Regions from separate parts of the Amycolatopsis sp. MEPSY49 genome, predicted to be linked through region 2. Evidence: riboswitches for the same ligand, from Rfam matches in the RefSeq annotation. Region 2 holds a riboswitch; each other region holds the start of a gene.
What was found. Region 2 has a riboswitch for thiamine pyrophosphate ahead of ABFJ78_RS44145 (thiamine ABC transporter substrate-binding protein). Riboswitches for the same ligand answer to the same signal wherever they lie in the genome.
Positions count from the first base shown of each region.

Region 1: it holds a riboswitch for thiamine pyrophosphate, as region 2 does, so the genes downstream of both, thiC (phosphomethylpyrimidine synthase ThiC) here and ABFJ78_RS44145 (thiamine ABC transporter substrate-binding protein) in region 2, are expected to answer to the same signal.
Region 3: it holds a riboswitch for thiamine pyrophosphate, as region 2 does, so the genes downstream of both, thiO (glycine oxidase ThiO) here and ABFJ78_RS44145 (thiamine ABC transporter substrate-binding protein) in region 2, are expected to answer to the same signal.

Region 1 is NZ_JBDLYJ010000001.1:1,338,404-1,343,740, reverse strand. It holds gene ABFJ78_RS06715 (peptide deformylase) at 1-190, shown strand, start outside; gene ABFJ78_RS06710 (glycoside hydrolase family 15 protein) at 449-2,614, opposite strand; gene ABFJ78_RS06705 (S1C family serine protease) at 2,817-3,728, shown strand; TPP riboswitch at 3,766-3,887, shown strand; gene thiC (phosphomethylpyrimidine synthase ThiC) at 3,881-5,337, shown strand, end outside.
Region 2 is NZ_JBDLYJ010000017.1:65,125-70,461, reverse strand. It holds gene ABFJ78_RS44175 (DNA-3-methyladenine glycosylase 2 family protein) at 1-15, opposite strand, end outside; gene ychF (redox-regulated ATPase YchF) at 118-1,200, shown strand; gene ABFJ78_RS44165 (ArsR family transcriptional regulator) at 1,245-1,832, shown strand; gene ABFJ78_RS44160 (hypothetical protein) at 1,832-2,299, shown strand; gene ABFJ78_RS44155 (hypothetical protein) at 2,513-2,641, opposite strand; gene ABFJ78_RS44150 (4a-hydroxytetrahydrobiopterin dehydratase) at 2,717-3,001, opposite strand; TPP riboswitch at 3,034-3,141, shown strand; gene ABFJ78_RS44145 (thiamine ABC transporter substrate-binding protein) at 3,163-4,212, shown strand; gene ABFJ78_RS44140 (ABC transporter permease) at 4,323-5,337, shown strand, end outside.
Region 3 is NZ_JBDLYJ010000001.1:1,327,185-1,332,521, reverse strand. It holds gene ABFJ78_RS06660 (SDR family oxidoreductase) at 1-380, opposite strand, end outside; gene ABFJ78_RS06655 (winged helix-turn-helix transcriptional regulator) at 472-831, shown strand; gene ABFJ78_RS06650 (MarR family winged helix-turn-helix transcriptional regulator) at 833-1,261, opposite strand; gene ABFJ78_RS06645 (thiazole synthase) at 1,425-2,183, opposite strand; gene thiS (sulfur carrier protein ThiS) at 2,185-2,385, opposite strand; gene thiO (glycine oxidase ThiO) at 2,385-3,458, opposite strand; TPP riboswitch at 3,453-3,558, opposite strand; gene thiE (thiamine phosphate synthase) at 3,590-4,249, shown strand; gene ABFJ78_RS06625 (hypothetical protein) at 4,416-5,153, opposite strand; gene ABFJ78_RS06620 (threonine ammonia-lyase) at 5,301-5,337, shown strand, end outside.

The DNA of each region.
Region 1 (5,337 bases), on a different contig from region 2:
GGGCACCGGCTACTTCGCGCGCTGCCTGCAGCACGAGACCGACCACCTGGACGGGTACATCTACCTCGACCGCCTGGTCGGCCGCCACGCGCGCGCGGCGAAGAAGATGCTGAAGCACAACAAGTGGGGCGTCCCGGGCAACTCGTGGCTGCCGCCCAAGACCCCCGAGGACGACGGCGCCGTCATCTGACCCGACCAAGCGCCCCAATGTGGCCTTGGTTGCGTCACACGCACCCAAGGCGGCCTTCGGTGCGTCAGACGCACCGAAGGCCGCCTTGGGTGCGGGTGACGCAACCAAGGCCCCATTGGGGCGCGTGGGCGGGTCCGATGACGGCGCCGTCATCTGACCCGCCCCAGCGCCCCAATGTGGCCTTGGTTGCGTCACACGCACCCAAGGCGGCCTTCGGTGCGTCAGACGCACCGAAGGCCACATTGGGGCGCTTGAGACTCAGCAGCCGAGGAAGTGGCAGCGGACCACCTTCGGCGTCTCCAGCGCCGAGCCCGCCCTGACGTCCCAGGCGAGCCGGACGTACTGGGCGTGCGTCCAGGCCAGCGGCGTCGCCGACGTGTTCGGCGTGCCGGCCGGGAAGCCGGTCTGGCCCGACGGCGGGTTCTCGTCCCACACCTGCTCCGGCATGGTCTCCGCCGAGCTGCTCACCCGGCCGAGGTCACGCAGCCGCCGCGCGGCCGACGCCGGGTCGCCGAGCGTCAGCTCGTACTCCCCGCGCTCACCGGCGAGCAGCGGCCACAGCCGGCCGAACGTCGTGCGGCTTTCGGCCGGGAACGTGTAGTCCCACGGCGAACCGTCGGCCTGCTCGCCGTAGCCGTCCTTCGTGTACCGGTGCCAGAACTGCCCGGTCGGCGTGGTGAACGCGATGTCCTTGTCCGTCACGCGCACGCTGTTGCGGATCACCGGGTCGTCGGCGCGGTAGATGCCGAGCCGGACGAGGTCGAGGAAGCCCGCGTCGGTGACCGCGCGCTGGTCCATGGTCACGCTCGAGTTGCCGAGGTTGTACGTCGTCCCGTTGTTCGCGTTGGCGTCCTTGGTGAGGCGGACGAAGTACGGGTCCTTCGACAGCGGCCCGTTCGTGGTGATCGTCTGCTTCGGCAGGTCGGCCTTCATCTCGTCGGCCGCGGCGAGGTACCGGGCGGCGTCGGCGGCCGCGCCGTTGTGCGCCGCGATGTCCGCCGCGCAGACCAGCCCGGCGATCACCGACGCGATCGTCGACGGGGACCAGCCGTCCTGCTCCTCCCACCGCTCCTGCTGCGTGTACGGCGAGGGCTGCCCGTTCGGCCCCTGGTAACCGAGGATGAAGTCCGCGGCTTCGCGAACGCCGGGCCACAGGTCGTTCCGGCCGAGCTGCTGGGCCAGCACGATCGGGAAAGCGGTTTCGTCGAGCTGGATCGACGTCCAGTACGGGACGCCGTCGACGCGGCTGTTCTGCGGCATGTGCCCGTCGGGCTGCTGCTGCGTGCCGAACATGTAGGACACCGCGCGGTTCGCCGCGGCCGTGTCGCCGCCGGCGGCCAGGCCGGTCGCGATCTGGTAGAGGTCACGCGGCCAGACCAGGTGGTAGGTGCCGGACGGCGACCACTCGGGGTCGTTGTTCCCGAACCGCCACGGCATGCTCGGCGACGCGATGAAGGCGCCCGGGTGGTGCTTGTCCTCGCTCGCGGCGAGCGTCAGCATCGACGCCTTGTAGAGGTCGCGCTCGGCATCGGTCTTCAGCGACGACGGCGCCCTGTTGACGCCACGGAGGTACTGCTGCCAGCCGCGGTCGTAGGCGCGCGTGATGTCGCGGACGCCGCGTCGCTGCGACGCCTGCGCGCTGCCGAGCGCGTCGGCGGCCTTCGCGCCCATGCCGAGCGCGAGGGTGACGTGCCGGTTCCGCAGGCCGTCGGCGGTCGTCTGCCCGGTCAGCACGACGTTGCCGTTCGACGCGGTGTCGTACGTCGCCAGCTTGAAGGTCTTCGTGAGCTGGGTGTTCCCGTCGGACGCGCCCGCGTAGCCGACGCTCGTCTTCGTGAACGCGGGCTTGGCGGTGAGCGCGGCGGCGTTGGTCGCGTCCTGCGCGGTGACGGCGTCGCCCTTGCGCGCGGCGGAGTCGTCCGAGCCGTCGTTGGTGAGGTCCGGGTCGGCGACCGCGTAGAGCTGGTACGGCCGCCCGGTGAGCGACTGGAAGTCGACGTCCACCAGCACCGTCGTGGCGGCCGGGTCGGTGACGTACGTCTTGCGCAGGCGCCAGCGGTGCTGGTCGTCGGTGATGGTCTGCTCGTAGGTCAGGCTGTCGTCATCGGTGCGCCGGACCTGCTGCGACTTGGCGGTGTAGTCGGCGACGGCGAAGCCGCGGCCGTCGGTGACGACGAAGTTCATCGACCGGACGCTCGGTGTCGACAGGTCCGGGTAGTAGACCTCGGACATCTGCCCACCCTGGAGAGTGAACCAGACGTTGCTGGACCGGTCGTGGGCGGTCCCGAAGCCGGTCTTGTTCGCGGGCAGCCAGCTGGGATGGGCCCCGGGCGCGCCGGGAGCCGGCCCCTGGGCTGCCGCGGTCGCCGGGATCAGGCCGGTGACCAGCAGCCCGGCGAGGGCGCCGAAGATGAGTTTGCGCATATCAACCCCACAGAAGATCGCTTCTGCACCGTTACAGAAGCGCTTTGGGAGTCTGCCGCCGAATCTTCACCGGCGCATGGTCCGATCCGGTGAACCACTGACCGTCACTGGTCCGGTCGGCGGTTCACCGACGGCGAACCCCGGATCGTCGTTTTCGAGCGCACACTTGTATTACCTGCAGCGGTGTAATCGAGGTGCCCTCATGGAAGACGCGATGGACGCCTACTCGCGCGCCGTCAGCACGGTCGCGAAGACCGTCACCCCGCACGTCGCCGGCGTGCAGCTCGCGCGCGGCAGCGGGTCGGCCGTCGTCTTCGCCGAGGACGGCCACCTGCTCACCAACGCCCACGTCGTCGCCGACCACCGCCGCGGCGTCGCCACCTTCGCCGACGGCAGCGAAGTGCCCTTCGACGTCGTCGGTGCCGATCCGCTGTCCGATCTCGCCGTCCTGCGGGCGCGCGGTGAGACGCCGTCGGCCGCGCAGCTCGGCGATGCCGACCGGCTCGTCGTCGGGCAGCTCGTCGTGGCCGTCGGGAGCCCGCTCGGGTTCTCCGGCACCGTGACCGCCGGCGTCGTCAGCGCGCTCGGCCGGGCCCTGCCGGTGCGCCACGGCCGGGCCGGCCGGGTGATCGAAGACGTCATCCAGACCGACGCCGCCCTCAACCCGGGCAACTCCGGCGGCGCGCTCGCCGACTCCGCCGGCCGCGTCGTCGGCGTCAACACCGCCGTCGCCGGCGTCGGGCTCGGGCTCGCCGTGCCGATCAACGCGACCACCCGGCGGATCATCGACACGCTCGTCGTCGAGGGCCGGGTGCGGCGCGCGTACCTCGGCGTCGTCGGCGTGCCCGCGCCGCTGCCGGACGACGTCGCCGAGCGCACCGGGCAGCAGGCCGGCCTGCGGGTGCGCGAAGTCGTCTCCGGCGGCCCCGCGGACCGGGCCGGGCTGCGCGCCGGGGACCTCGTGCTGACCGTCGGCCGCACCCGCGTCTCCGACGCCCAGGGCATCCAGCGGCAGCTGTTCGCGGAGGTGATCGGCACCCCACTGCCGATCACCGTGCTGCGCAACGGAGCCATGGTCGACGTCTACGCCACTCCGGCCGAGTTGGTCGGGTGACTTGAGTATCGCGCTCCGGCGTGGCATGGTCGGGTTACAACACCAACGCGGGAGCTCGCGCCATGGCGGGCTGAGAGGGTGACTTGCGTTTCGCAGGCGTCACCGACCGCATGAACCTGACCGGGTAATGCCGGCGTAGGGAGTGAAAGTCGTTGACGACGCTTGAAAACAAGGACGTCTCCGTCACGACCGGCCCGATCACGGGCTCGCACAAGGTCTATCACCAGACCGAATCCGGACTGCGTGTTCCCGCGCGCCGGATCGACCTCTCCAACGGTGAACACTTCGACGTCTACGACACTTCGGGCCCGTACACCGATCCCGAGGCTTCCGTCGACGTCCACAGTGGACTGCACCGGCTGCGCGCCGGCTGGGCCGACGGCCGCGAGCACAACACCCAGCTCGGGTGGGCCAAACAGGGTGTCATCACCCGCGAAATGGAGTACATCGCGGCCCGCGAACGGGTTTCCGCGGAGTTCGTGCGCGACGAAGTGGCCCGCGGCCGCGCGGTGATCCCGGTCAACCGCAAGCACCCAGAGTCCGAGCCGATGATCATCGGCAAGAACTTCCTCGTGAAGATCAACGCCAACATGGGCAACTCGGCCGTCTGGTCGTCGGTCGAGGAAGAGGTCGACAAGATGGTCTGGGCGACCCGCTGGGGCGCCGACACGATCATGGACCTCTCCACCGGCAAGCGCATCCACGAGACGCGCGAGTGGATCATCCGCAACTCGCCGGTCCCGGTCGGCACGGTGCCGATCTACCAGGCGCTGGAAAAGGTCGACGGCGAACCGGAAAAGCTGTCGTGGGAGATCTACCGCGACACCATCATCGAGCAGTGCGAGCAGGGCGTCGACTACGTCACCGTGCACGCCGGCGTGCTGCTGCGCTACATCCCGCTGACCGCGCGGCGCGTCACCGGGATCGTCAGCCGCGGCGGGTCGATCATGGCCGCGTGGTGCCTCGCGCACCACCAGGAGTCCTTTTTGTACACGCACTTCGAGGAGCTCTGCGAGATCCTCCGGCAGTACGACGTCACGTTCTCCCTGGGCGACGGCCTGCGCCCGGGTTCGATCGCCGACGCCAACGACCGCGCCCAGTTCGCCGAGCTGGAAACCCTGGGTGAGCTGACGCACATCGCGCGTTCGCACGACGTCCAGGTGATGATCGAGGGCCCCGGCCACGTGCCGATGCACAAGATCAAGGAGAACGTCGAGCTCGAGGAGAAGCTCTGCGGCGAGGCGCCGTTCTACACCCTCGGTCCACTCGCGACGGACATCGCGCCGGCGTACGACCACATCACGTCGGCCATCGGCGCGGCGCAGATCGGCTGGTACGGCACGGCGATGCTGTGTTACGTCACGCCGAAGGAGCACCTCGGCCTGCCGAACCGCGACGACGTCAAGACGGGCGTGATCACATACAAGATCGCCGCGCACGCCGCCGACCTCGCCAAGGGCCACAAGTACGCGCAGGAGTGGGACGACGAACTGTCCAAGGCGCGCTTCGAGTTCCGCTGGAACGACCAGTTCAACCTCTCGCTCGACCCGGACACCGCGCGCTCGTTCCACGACGAGACGCTGCCCGCCGAGCCGGCCAAGACGGCGCA
Region 2 (5,337 bases):
CGTCGATGTGACCATGGATCCGAGCATGTCAGCAGGTCGGCGCGCCCGCTGGCGGAAATCCGACGCGGCGTTGGGTGCGTGGGGCCGGGGCGGAACAGCCACGTAGACTGCGGGGTCGTGAGCCTCACCCTCGGTATCGTCGGCCTGCCCAACGTCGGCAAGTCCACCCTGTTCAACGCGCTGACCCGCAACGACGTGCTCGCCGCGAACTACCCGTTCGCGACGATCGAGCCGAACGTCGGCGTCGTGCCGCTGCCGGACCCGCGGCTGGACAAGCTGGCCGAGCTGTACAAGTCGGAGAAGACCGTCCCCGCCGTGGTGTCCTTTGTGGACATCGCGGGCATCGTGAAGGGCGCGTCCGAGGGTGCCGGACTGGGCAACAAGTTCCTGGCGAACATCCGTGAGGCCAACGCGATCTGCCAGGTCATCCGCGTGTTCGACGACCCCGACGTGGTGCACGTCGACGGCCGGATCGACCCGTCGAGCGACATCGAGACGATCAACACCGAGCTGATCCTCGCCGACCTGCAGACCCTGGACAAGGCGCTGCCGCGGCTGGAGAAGGAAGCGCGGACGAAGAAGGAGAACAAGCCCGCGCTCGACAACGCCCAGAAGGCGAAGGAGATCCTCGACGCCGGGCGCACGCTCTTCCAGGCGCAGAAGGAGGTCGACTTCGAGGCGCTGCGGGAGCTGAGCCTGCTCACCACGAAGCCGTTCCTCTACGTCTTCAACGCCGATGAGTCGGTGCTCACCGACGAGGCCCGCCGCGAGGAGCTGACCAAGCTGGTCGCGCCGGCGGACGCGGTGTTCCTCGACGCGAAGGTCGAGGCTGAGCTGCTGGAGCTGGACGACGAGGAGTCGGTGCGCGAGCTGCTCGAGTCGGTCGGCCAGCCGGAGCCGGGCCTGTACTCCCTGGCCCGCGCGGGCTTCCACACGCTCGGCCTGCAGACGTACCTGACGGCGGGCCCCAAGGAGTCCCGCGCCTGGACGATCCCGCAGGGCGCGACGGCTCCCCAGGCGGCGGGCGTGATCCACACGGACTTCGAGCGCGGCTTCATCAAGGCGGAGATCGTCTCCTACGACGACCTGATGGAGGCGGGCACGATGGCCGCGGCCCGGGCGGCGGGCAAGGTCCGCATGGAGGGCAAGGACTACGTCATGGCCGACGGCGACGTGGTGGAGTTCCGCTTCAACGTCTGATCACTGGTTGTTACTTTCATTGAGCGCAGGATATGCTGCGTCCGATGAAAGTGTCGCCGAGTCTGCTGCCGCTGCTGCGGTCGCGCACGCAAGGTGAGCTGCTCGCGCTGGTCCTGCTGCACCCGGACCGCGAGTACAGCATCACCGAGCTCGCCGACGCTTCCGGCGTCACACCGACGGCCGCGCTGCGCGAGGTCGGGCGGCTGGTGGACGGCGGCATCCTGGAAGACCGGCGGGTGGGCCGGAGCCGGCTCGTCAAAGCCCGCACGGACACGCCGATCTACCGGCCGCTGAGCGACCTCATGGCAGTCACCTTCGGGCCGATGCCGTTGCTGACCGAGGCGTTGTCCGGGCTCGCGGGCGTCACCGAGGCCTACATCTACGGGTCCTGGGCAGCGCGCTACAGCGGAGAACCTGGGCCGCCGCCCGGCGACGTCGACGTCCTCGTCGTCGGCTCGCCCGATCCGGACGAGCTGTTCGACGTGGCCGAAGGCGTGTCGCGCCGGCTGGGCCGCGAAGTCAACGTGCACCGGATCTCGCCGCAGTCGTGGGCGGCGGACACGACGGACCCGTTCGTCACCAGCGTTCGTGACCGGCCGCTGACCCGGCTGAACCTCGACCAGGAGGCTTGATGCCCCAGTGGAACCAAGGGCGCGAACGGATCGACGCCTTCATCGCGCGCGGCGCCATCGAGCACGTCCCGGCGTCGCGGGAGGCGGCCGAGGCCGAGCTGGTCCGGGCCCGTACCCACCTCGCTTCGGCGCGGCAGCTGCAGGACACCGATCCGGAAGGCGCTTACACGCTGGCCTACGACAGCGCGCGCCGGGCGCTGGCGGCCGTGCTGCAGAACCAGGGCCTGCGGGTGACGAGCCGGGGTGGCCACGTGACCGTCTACGAGGCCGTCCTCGCTCAGCTGGACCCGCCACTGGGGCCGGTTTTGCGGCCCTTCAACCGGATGCGGGCCCGGCGCAACGAAGTCGCCTACCGGTCTTCGGAGGCTCCGTCGATGACCGCCGAGGACGTGGCGGCCGACGTGCCGAAGGTGCTGGCGCTCATCGAAGTGGCCGAAAAGGCGATCCCGAACATGCCGCGCTACTGATCGGCGCGGCAGCCGGCCTGGCTCGAAAGCCAGGCCGGCGACCAGCTCAGCCGAGGAGGCCCAGCAACGCGATCGTGATCAGCACGACCGCGGGGGCGAGGGCGTTGATCCAAGCGCGCTGGGCGGGGGTGAGGGTGGCGGTGCTGTTCATGGCGTTTCCTAGGGCCGAAACCGATGCTTCCGCCCTGCTCAGCGCGCTGATCATGCCCTTTGTTAGCGGCTGTGATCGAACTCACGGGCATCCGGGTGACGGCGGCTCCGGGCGGTGAACCAGAGCACCCCGCCGGCCGCTGCCACCATCGTCGCGAATGCCGCCGTACCCACCACGATCGCCTGCGTCATACCGTCCCTCCATAGCAAATGCCGTTTACCGAGAGACGTCGAAACCGCGAAAAGGTGCACTCAGAGTTACCGAGATCACAGAGATTCGAGCACCGAGTCGATCTGCGCGGCCAGTGCGAAGTCCTTCTCCGTCAGACCGCCCGCTGAATGGGTCGAGAGCCGGAACGTCAGCGTGCGCCAGCGGATGTCGATGTCCGGGTGGTGGTCGGCCGCCTCGGCGAGCACCGCGACCCGGTCCACCACTTCGATCGCCTGCGGGAAGCTCGCCAGCTCCGCCTCGCGCGAGATCACCGCGCCGGCCCGCGTCCAGCCGGCGCCCAGCCGTTCGTCGGCCTCGGCGTCGCTCAAGATTTCCGTCATGTCTCCATGGTCGTACGTCCTGGACTACGCTGCACGGTTGCCACGGGAGTCCGGTCAGCCGGGCTGAGAGGCGGGTCACCCCGCGACCGTTCGCACCTGACCGGATCATGCCGGCGAAGGGAGGGCTTTCCCTCCTCGTCCGGAGAAGTGCAGGAGGGTAGATGAAGAGCAGGGCTGTTCGCGCCGCGACGGCCGTCGCCGCCGTCAGCGTCGTCGCCGCGGGGTGCTCGCTGTCGGACGGTGACGGTGGCACGCAGCAGACGCCCACCGTCACCCTCGTGACGCACGACTCCTTCCTGGCGCCGCAGGAGGTGCTCGACGCCTTCCAGAAGCAGTCGGGCATCAAGATCTCCGTGCTCAAGCAGGGCGACGCCGGTTCGCTGACCAACAAGCTCGTGCTGACCAAGGCCAACCCGATCGGCGACGTCGCGTACGGCGTCGACTCGACGTTCGCCTCCCGCGCGCTGCAGGAAGGCGTCTTCGAGCCCTACACCAGCCCGGAGGCCGACCGCGGGCCGCAGCGCTACGCCGTCGACCCCGAGCACCGGCTGTCCGCGGTCGACGTCGGTGACGTCTGCGTCAACGTCGACACGAACTACTTCACGAGCAAGGGGATCGCGGCGCCGGAGTCGTACGACGACCTCGCCGACCCGAAGTACAAGGATCTGCTGGTCGCCGAGGACCCGGCGACGGCGTCGCCCGGGCTGGCGTTCCTCCTCGGCACCATCGCGAAGTACGGCGAGGCCGGCTGGAAGGACTACTGGACGAAGCTGAAGGCCAACGGGCTCAAGGTCGTCAGCGGCTGGGAAGAGGCCTACACCAAGGACTTCTCCGGCTCGTCCGGCAAGGGACCGCGCCCGATCGTCGTCTCGTACGCCTCTTCGCCCGCCGCCGAGGTGGGTGACGACGGCAAGCCGCGCACCAAGGCGCTGCTCGACACCTGCTACCGGCAGGTCGAGTACGCCGGCGTGCTGGCGAACGGCAAGCAGGCGGAGAGCGCGCGCAAGGTCGTCGACTTCCTGCTGTCGCAGCAGTTCCAGGCGACGGTCGCGGCGAACATGTACGTCTACCCGGCACGCCAGGGCGTCGACCTGCCCGCGGGCTGGGCGCAGGTCGCGCCGCTGCCGCAGAAGCCGCAGTCGCTCACGGCGGACCAAGTGCAGGCCGGGCGCGAGAAGTGGATCGGCGAATGGCGCACGCTCGTGCAGTGACATCCGGGGCTCCGCCCCGGGCCGGGGGCTCCGCCACCCGGACCCCCCGAAAAACACCAGTCCTAGCCCCACCCCGGACCACCCGAGGCCTCGGCCTGGCGCTGCTCGGATTGGCGCCGATCGGGTTCCTGGTGGTGTTCTTCGCCTGGCCGGTGCTCGCGATCGTCGGCCGCGGGTTCGCCGACGGCGGTCTCGACGTCGTCCTCGGCGACGCGCGGACCTGGCAGCTGGCCGGGTTCACCGTCGCGAGCGCGGCCGCGTCGACCATCGTCGCGGTGCTGGCCGGCCTGCCGGTCGCGTTCCTGCTCGCGCGGGTGCGGCTGCCCGGCGTCGGCCTCGCGCGGACGCTCGTGCTGGTGCCGTTCGTGCTGCCGACCGTCGTCGTCGGCCTGGCGTTCCGGGCCCTCTGGCCGGACGGCGGCGTGCTGCCGATCGTGCTGGCCAACGCGTTCTTCAACGTCGCCGTCGTCGCGCGGACCGTCGCCGGGCTGTGGGCGCGGCTCGACTCGAGGACGACCGACGCGGCCCGCGCGCTCGGCGCGTCACCGTGGCGCGCGTTCCGCTCGGTGACGCTGCCCGCGCTGGCGCCGGCGATCGCGTCCGCCGCGGCCGTCGTGTTCCTGTTCTGCGCCACCAGCTTCGGCGTCGTCCTGATCCTCGGCGGGGCGCGCTACCGGACCCTGGAAACCGAGATCTACCTGCGGACGGTCGACCTCCTGGACCTTTCGGGCGCGGCCGCGCTGTCACTGATCCAGTTCGCTGCCGTCGTCGCCGCCTTGGTACTCGGCGGTCTGGCGCGCCGGCGCAAGGACGGCGCCCGGATCGGCTCCGGCGGGGCGCGGCGGCCGCGGGGCGGTGAGTGGTGGGTCGTCGGTGCGGCGGGGGTCGTGCTGGCGTTGCTCGTGACGCCGATCGTCGCGCTGCTCGCCGAGTCGGTGTCCACTCCGGACGGCTGGAGCTTCGCCGGTTATCGAGCGTTGACGAGCACCGGTGAGAAGGGCGCGCTGCAGGTGTCCGGCTGGGACGCGGCGGTGAATTCGCTGAAGGTGGCGATCGACGCGACGCTGCTCGCGATGGTCGTCGGCGTGCTCGCGTCCGTGGTGCTGGTGGCGCTGCGCCGGTCGC
Region 3 (5,337 bases), on a different contig from region 2:
CAGTCGACGCCGGAATCCCGCACCACGTCCTCCAGCTCGCGCATCGCGACCCGCGTCGTGCCGAAGGGCCTGGTCACCACGCCCAGCGTGGACAGCAGGACGATCCGGCCGACCCCGGCGCCCACCGCGCGGGCCACGACGTCGGCCGGGTCCGCGCCGACGGCGTGCAGGTCGCCGGAAAGCAACAGGAACAACGCCTTCGCGCCGGCCAGCACGGGCTCGAGACCGGCGGGCTCCGCCAAGTCCGCCACCACGTGCCGGACGCCGTCCGGCACGTCCGCCGCGTGCCGCGACACCGCCGTCACCTGCTGCCCCGCCTCGGCCAGCGCCCGCGTCAGCGGCCGTCCCACGTTCCCGGTCGCTCCGGTCACCACGATCATGAACAGCTCCTTCGTCCGATTTCCTGGTGATCGGGACGGTAGGAGCGGAGCTAACTTCTGGTAAGTACATACCTCTGGGTAAGCTCATGACATGACCGGAGGCTCGCAGCTCACCCCGCCCGGCACCGAGGGCCGGTATGAGGTGTTTCACACCGACTGCGTCGCGCGGGACGTCGTCGACCACGTCACCAGCCGGTGGGGCATCTGGGTGCTGATCTCCCTGCAGCGCAACGACCTCAGGTTCTTCGAGCTGCGGGAGAGCATCCAGGGCATCAGCGAGAAGATGCTCGCGCAATCCCTGCGCGCGCTGGTGGCCGACGGCCTGATCTGGCGCCGGGTCGAGCCGACGACACCGCCGCAGGTCACCTACGGGCTGACCGAGTTCGGCCGGGACGTCGGCGAACCGCTGACGGAGCTGTTCGACCGGATCACCCGGCGGCTCGCGGACTAGCTCAGTCGTCGGCGATCAGAGCCTCGAGCGCCGGGAGCGCCGCCGTGAGCGCTTCGCGATGCTCGGGCGTCAAGCGGTCGAGACGGCGGTTCAGCTCCTGCACCCGCGTCGACCGGACGCCGGACACCAGCCGCTCGCCTTCTTCGGTCGCCTTCGCCAGCCACGCCCGGCGGTCGACCGGGTCGGACTCGCGGCTGACGTACCCCGCCTCCACCAGGGACGCGATGATCCGCGACATCGTCGCCGCGGCGACGCCCTCCTTCGCGGCGAGGTCGCCCAGGCGCAGCTGTCCGGAGATCACCAGCGTCGCGAGGGCCGAGATGGCGCCGTGGCCGGGGCCGGGCACGCCGGCCTGCCGCAGCGACCGGGACAGCCTGCCGACGGCCAGGTACAACCTGCCCGAGACGTCCTGGACCGATGTGCTCGTCACGGCTGGCTCCTTCTGCCTTGCCCCGCCGCCGGTGCGCCGGAAAGTGCCGTCCACCTTACGGGCTCGCCCTGCGCGTTCGGCGTGAAGCCACCTGTGTTCATACCGGGGCTTCGCCCCGGAGCCGGGGGCTCCGCCACCCGGAGCCCCCGAAAAGAGCAGCAGTTCACCGGGGTGGACTCGAAGCCTGCGCCCAGAAGCGCTGCGGCACCCGGCCGGCCCCGCGGGCCAGGTGACCAGCGAGGACGGCCGAGCGCATGGCGGCGGCCATCCGCTCCGGATCGGCCGCCCGGGTGACGGCCGTGGACAGCAGGACGGCGTCGCAGCCGAGCTCCATCGCCAGCGTCGCGTCCGACGCCGTGCCGATTCCGGCGTCCAGGATCACCGGCACGCCCGCCCGCGAAACGATCAGCTCGATGTTGTGCGGATTCCGGATGCCGAGGCCGGTGCCGATCGGCGCGCCCAGCGGCATCACCGCGGCGCAGCCGGCCTCCTCCAGCCGCAGCGCGAGCACCGGGTCGTCGTTCGTGTAGACGAACACGGTGAACCCGTCGGCGGCCAGCCGTTCGGCGGCGTCGAGGGTCTCGACCGGGTCCGGCAGCAGCGTCCGGTCGTCGGCGTGCACCTCGAGCTTGATCAGGTCGGTTTCCAGCGCTTCCCGGGCGAGTTGCGCGGTGAGCACGGCTTCGGCGGCCGTGCGGCAGCCCGCCGTGTTCGGCAGCAGCTCGATACCGAGCCTTCGCAGCAGCTCGAGGACGCCGGAGCCGCCTTCGGCGTCGGCGCGGCGCATCGCGACGGTGGTCAGCTCGGTGCCGGACGCGACCAGCGCGCGTTCGAGCACGGCCAGGTTGGCCGCGCCGCCGGTGCCGATGATCAGCCGGGACGACAGCTTGGCGGTGCCGATGACCAGCGGTTCTTCGTCCATTTCAGCCTCCCTGGACCGCGGTGAGCACGTCGACGCCCGCGCCCTTGGGCACGGCGGTGGTCGGCCAGTCGCTCCGGCGGACGACGACGCCGTCGACCGCGACGGCGATGCCGGGCCGCTGCCCGCCCGACGCGTCGAGGACGTCGGCGACGGTGGCGCCGTCCGGGAACTCCGTCCACGTCCCGTTGAGCTTGATCTCCATCACACGTGCTCCTTCTGGTGCAGGCGGGCGGGCGAAGCCGCTTCGACGCCTTCGGGCGGCTTCTCCCCCTCGAGCCAGGCGAGGACGGCGTCCGCGGTCACGGGGGCCATCAGCAGGCCGTTGCGGTGGTGCCCGGTGGCGGCGAAGACGCCGTCGTCCAGGACGCCGAGGTACGGCAGCACGTCCCGGCTGCCGGCCCGTAGGCCCGCGGCGGTCTCGGCCAGCTCGTACTCGGTGATCGCGGGGAAGACGCGTTCGGCGCCCTCGATCAGCTCGCGCACGCCGCGCGCGGTGACGGACTGGTCGAAGCCCGCTTCGTACTGCGTCGCGCCGAGGACGAGCTCCTGGTCGCCGCGCGGGACGAGGTAGATCGGCTTCCCTTCGACGACGGCCCGGACGGTGCGCGCCGGCGGCGGCAGGCAGCCCCGGCGGGGCTTGAGCCGCAGGATCTCGCCCTTGAGCGGGCGGACGGCGCCGGCGAGCTGCGGGTGCAGCCGCCCGGTCCAGGCGCCGGCGGCGAGCACGAGGGCTTCGGCGTCCGGGATCCGTTCCACGCGTTCGCGGACGAACCGGACGTCCCGCTTCTGGCAGGCGGCGTACAGGGCTTGGAGCAGTTTCCGGTTGTCCACGGCCAGGTCGCCGGGCACGTGGAGTCCACTTCGGACAGAGCCGACGCCGGGTTCGAGCCGCTTGGTCTCCCGGCCGGTGAGCCGCTCGGCCGCGCGGCCGAGCTCGTGCAGGTGGCCCGCGAGGATGTCCAGGTAGCCGGCGTCGGCGCTGTCGAAGGCGACGACCAGCGTGCCGTGTTCGGCGAGGCCGGGGTCGAGGCCTTCCCGCGCCAGGTCGCTCGCGAAGCCGGGCCACCTCCGCAGCGATTCTTCGCCGAGGCGCAGGACGTCTTCCTCGCCGGGCCAGGCCTCGGTGACCGGGGCGAGCATGCCGCCGGCCAGCCAGGACGCGCCGCCGCGGACGGGTGCGGGGTCGTAGAGGGTGACGTCGTGGCCGGCCGCGGCCGCGCGCCACGCCGTGGACAGGCCGATCACGCCGCCGCCCACCACTGCCAGGTTCGTCATGGGAATCACGCTCCCTGCGCCGGCATGACCCGGATCAGGTTCCACGGTCGGAGCGGCAGCTCCCTCTCAGCCCGTCCCTCGGGCTCCCGTGCGGACCCGTCCACCCTAGCTCGCCGGGTACGGTCGCCGCTATGCCCGCCCTCTCCGGTGACAAGATCCGCGCCCGCCTCGACGCGGCGCGCCTGTACCTCTGCACGGACGCCCGCACGTCCCGCGGCGACCTGGCGTCCTTCGCCGACGCGGCCCTGGCCGGCGGCGTCGACATCATCCAGCTGCGCGACAAGACCGGCGCTTTGGAAGCCGCTCAGGAGATCGCGGCGCTGGAGGTGCTGGCCGAGGCCTGCGCGCGGCACGGAGCGCTGCTGTCGGTGAACGACCGGGCCGACGTGGCGTTGGCGGTGGGTGCGGACGTGCTGCACCTGGGTCAGGACGACATCCCGGTGGGGCTGGCCCGCCGGATCCTCGGGGACGAGGTGGTCATCGGCCGGTCGACGCACTCCGTCTCGCAGGCTTCCGCCGCTGCTTCGGAGCCGGGGGTGGACTACTTCTGCACGGGGCCGTGCTGGCCGACGCCGACGAAGCCGGGCCGGTCGGCGCCCGGATTGGACCTGGTGCGTTCGACGGCCGCGGCCGCGCCTGCCCGGCCCTGGTTCGCGATCGGCGGCATCGACGGCGACCGGCTCCCCTCGGTGCTGGAGGCAGGCGCGTCCCGGATCGTGGTGGTCCGGGCGATCACCGAGGCCGAGGACCCGGAAGCCGCGGCGCGGGAACTGCGCGCCCGCCTCCCCTGACCAAGACAGACGGCCCCCGCCCATCCCTGGGGGGGCGTCCCCGTCCCAGTCTATCGGCCCCCGACCTGCAAAAACGGCCTCGCGCGAAGTTGTGGACAACTTCGCGCGAGGTCGTCGAAACCGGCGATGCCTGTGGACAAGGCGTTGCGATCTCAAGCCGAACCGGCTACGGCGTCGGGGGCGCCGCCGTGCCTTTGCTGGTCGGCGGGGTCGTCGTCGCCGGGGCTGACGTCGACGGCTGCTGCGTCGTCGTGCTCGGCGTTGTCGTCGGCGTCTCCGACGAAGTCGTCGGGGCCGTCGATGTCTCCGTCGGCGTCGACTCGCTCGGGGACACCTGCGTGTCCTCCGTCGGAGTCGAAGTCGACGGCGTCGTCGAGGGTGTCGGGTCGGTCCGGCCACCGCCGTTGCCGAAGATCTTGCCGATGCTCGTGCCCGTGCCGCCGCCGATCTGGGTGCCCGTCGCCGACTCGAAGCCGACTATCGCCAGGATCGCCACCGCGAACGCCGCCACGCTCGTGCCGATGATCAACGGCCAGCGCAGCTTGCGCAGCCGCGCCGACAGTCCCGACGGCTCCTCGGCAGGCGGTTTCAGCTGCACCGTCGGCTGCTCGGTGATGTCGATCGCCGGTCCGCGCCGCCGGATTCCCGATGTCGCCAGCTGGCGCGCCCTGAGCGCCGCCTCGCGGGTGCGCTGCAGCGAGCGCAGGTACAGCTCGCTGCCGACCGTCGACACCACGCTCGCCACGCCCGCGCCGACCACCGTGCCCGCCACGCCGAGCGTCGATCCCAGCAGCGCCGCGGTCACCGCCGCGAGCGCCGCCGCCAGCACCTGCGCGATCCGCAGGCCGGACTTTTCTTCCTTCTTCGTGTCCAACTCGGAAGCCGCTGCGTTCTCCTTGCTCATGATCCCGATCCGCTAGAAAGTCTTCTCCCCGTTCCCAACGTGTAAGGCGCGCGAGGAACTCCCCGCGTTGCCGGAGCGTGAGGAGCGCCACTCTCACTGTCCACAATAGACACTTCACGCCGAACACTTTCTTGACATACTCGGCACATGGAACTGGTGACGATCTCTGACATCGAGGCCGCGG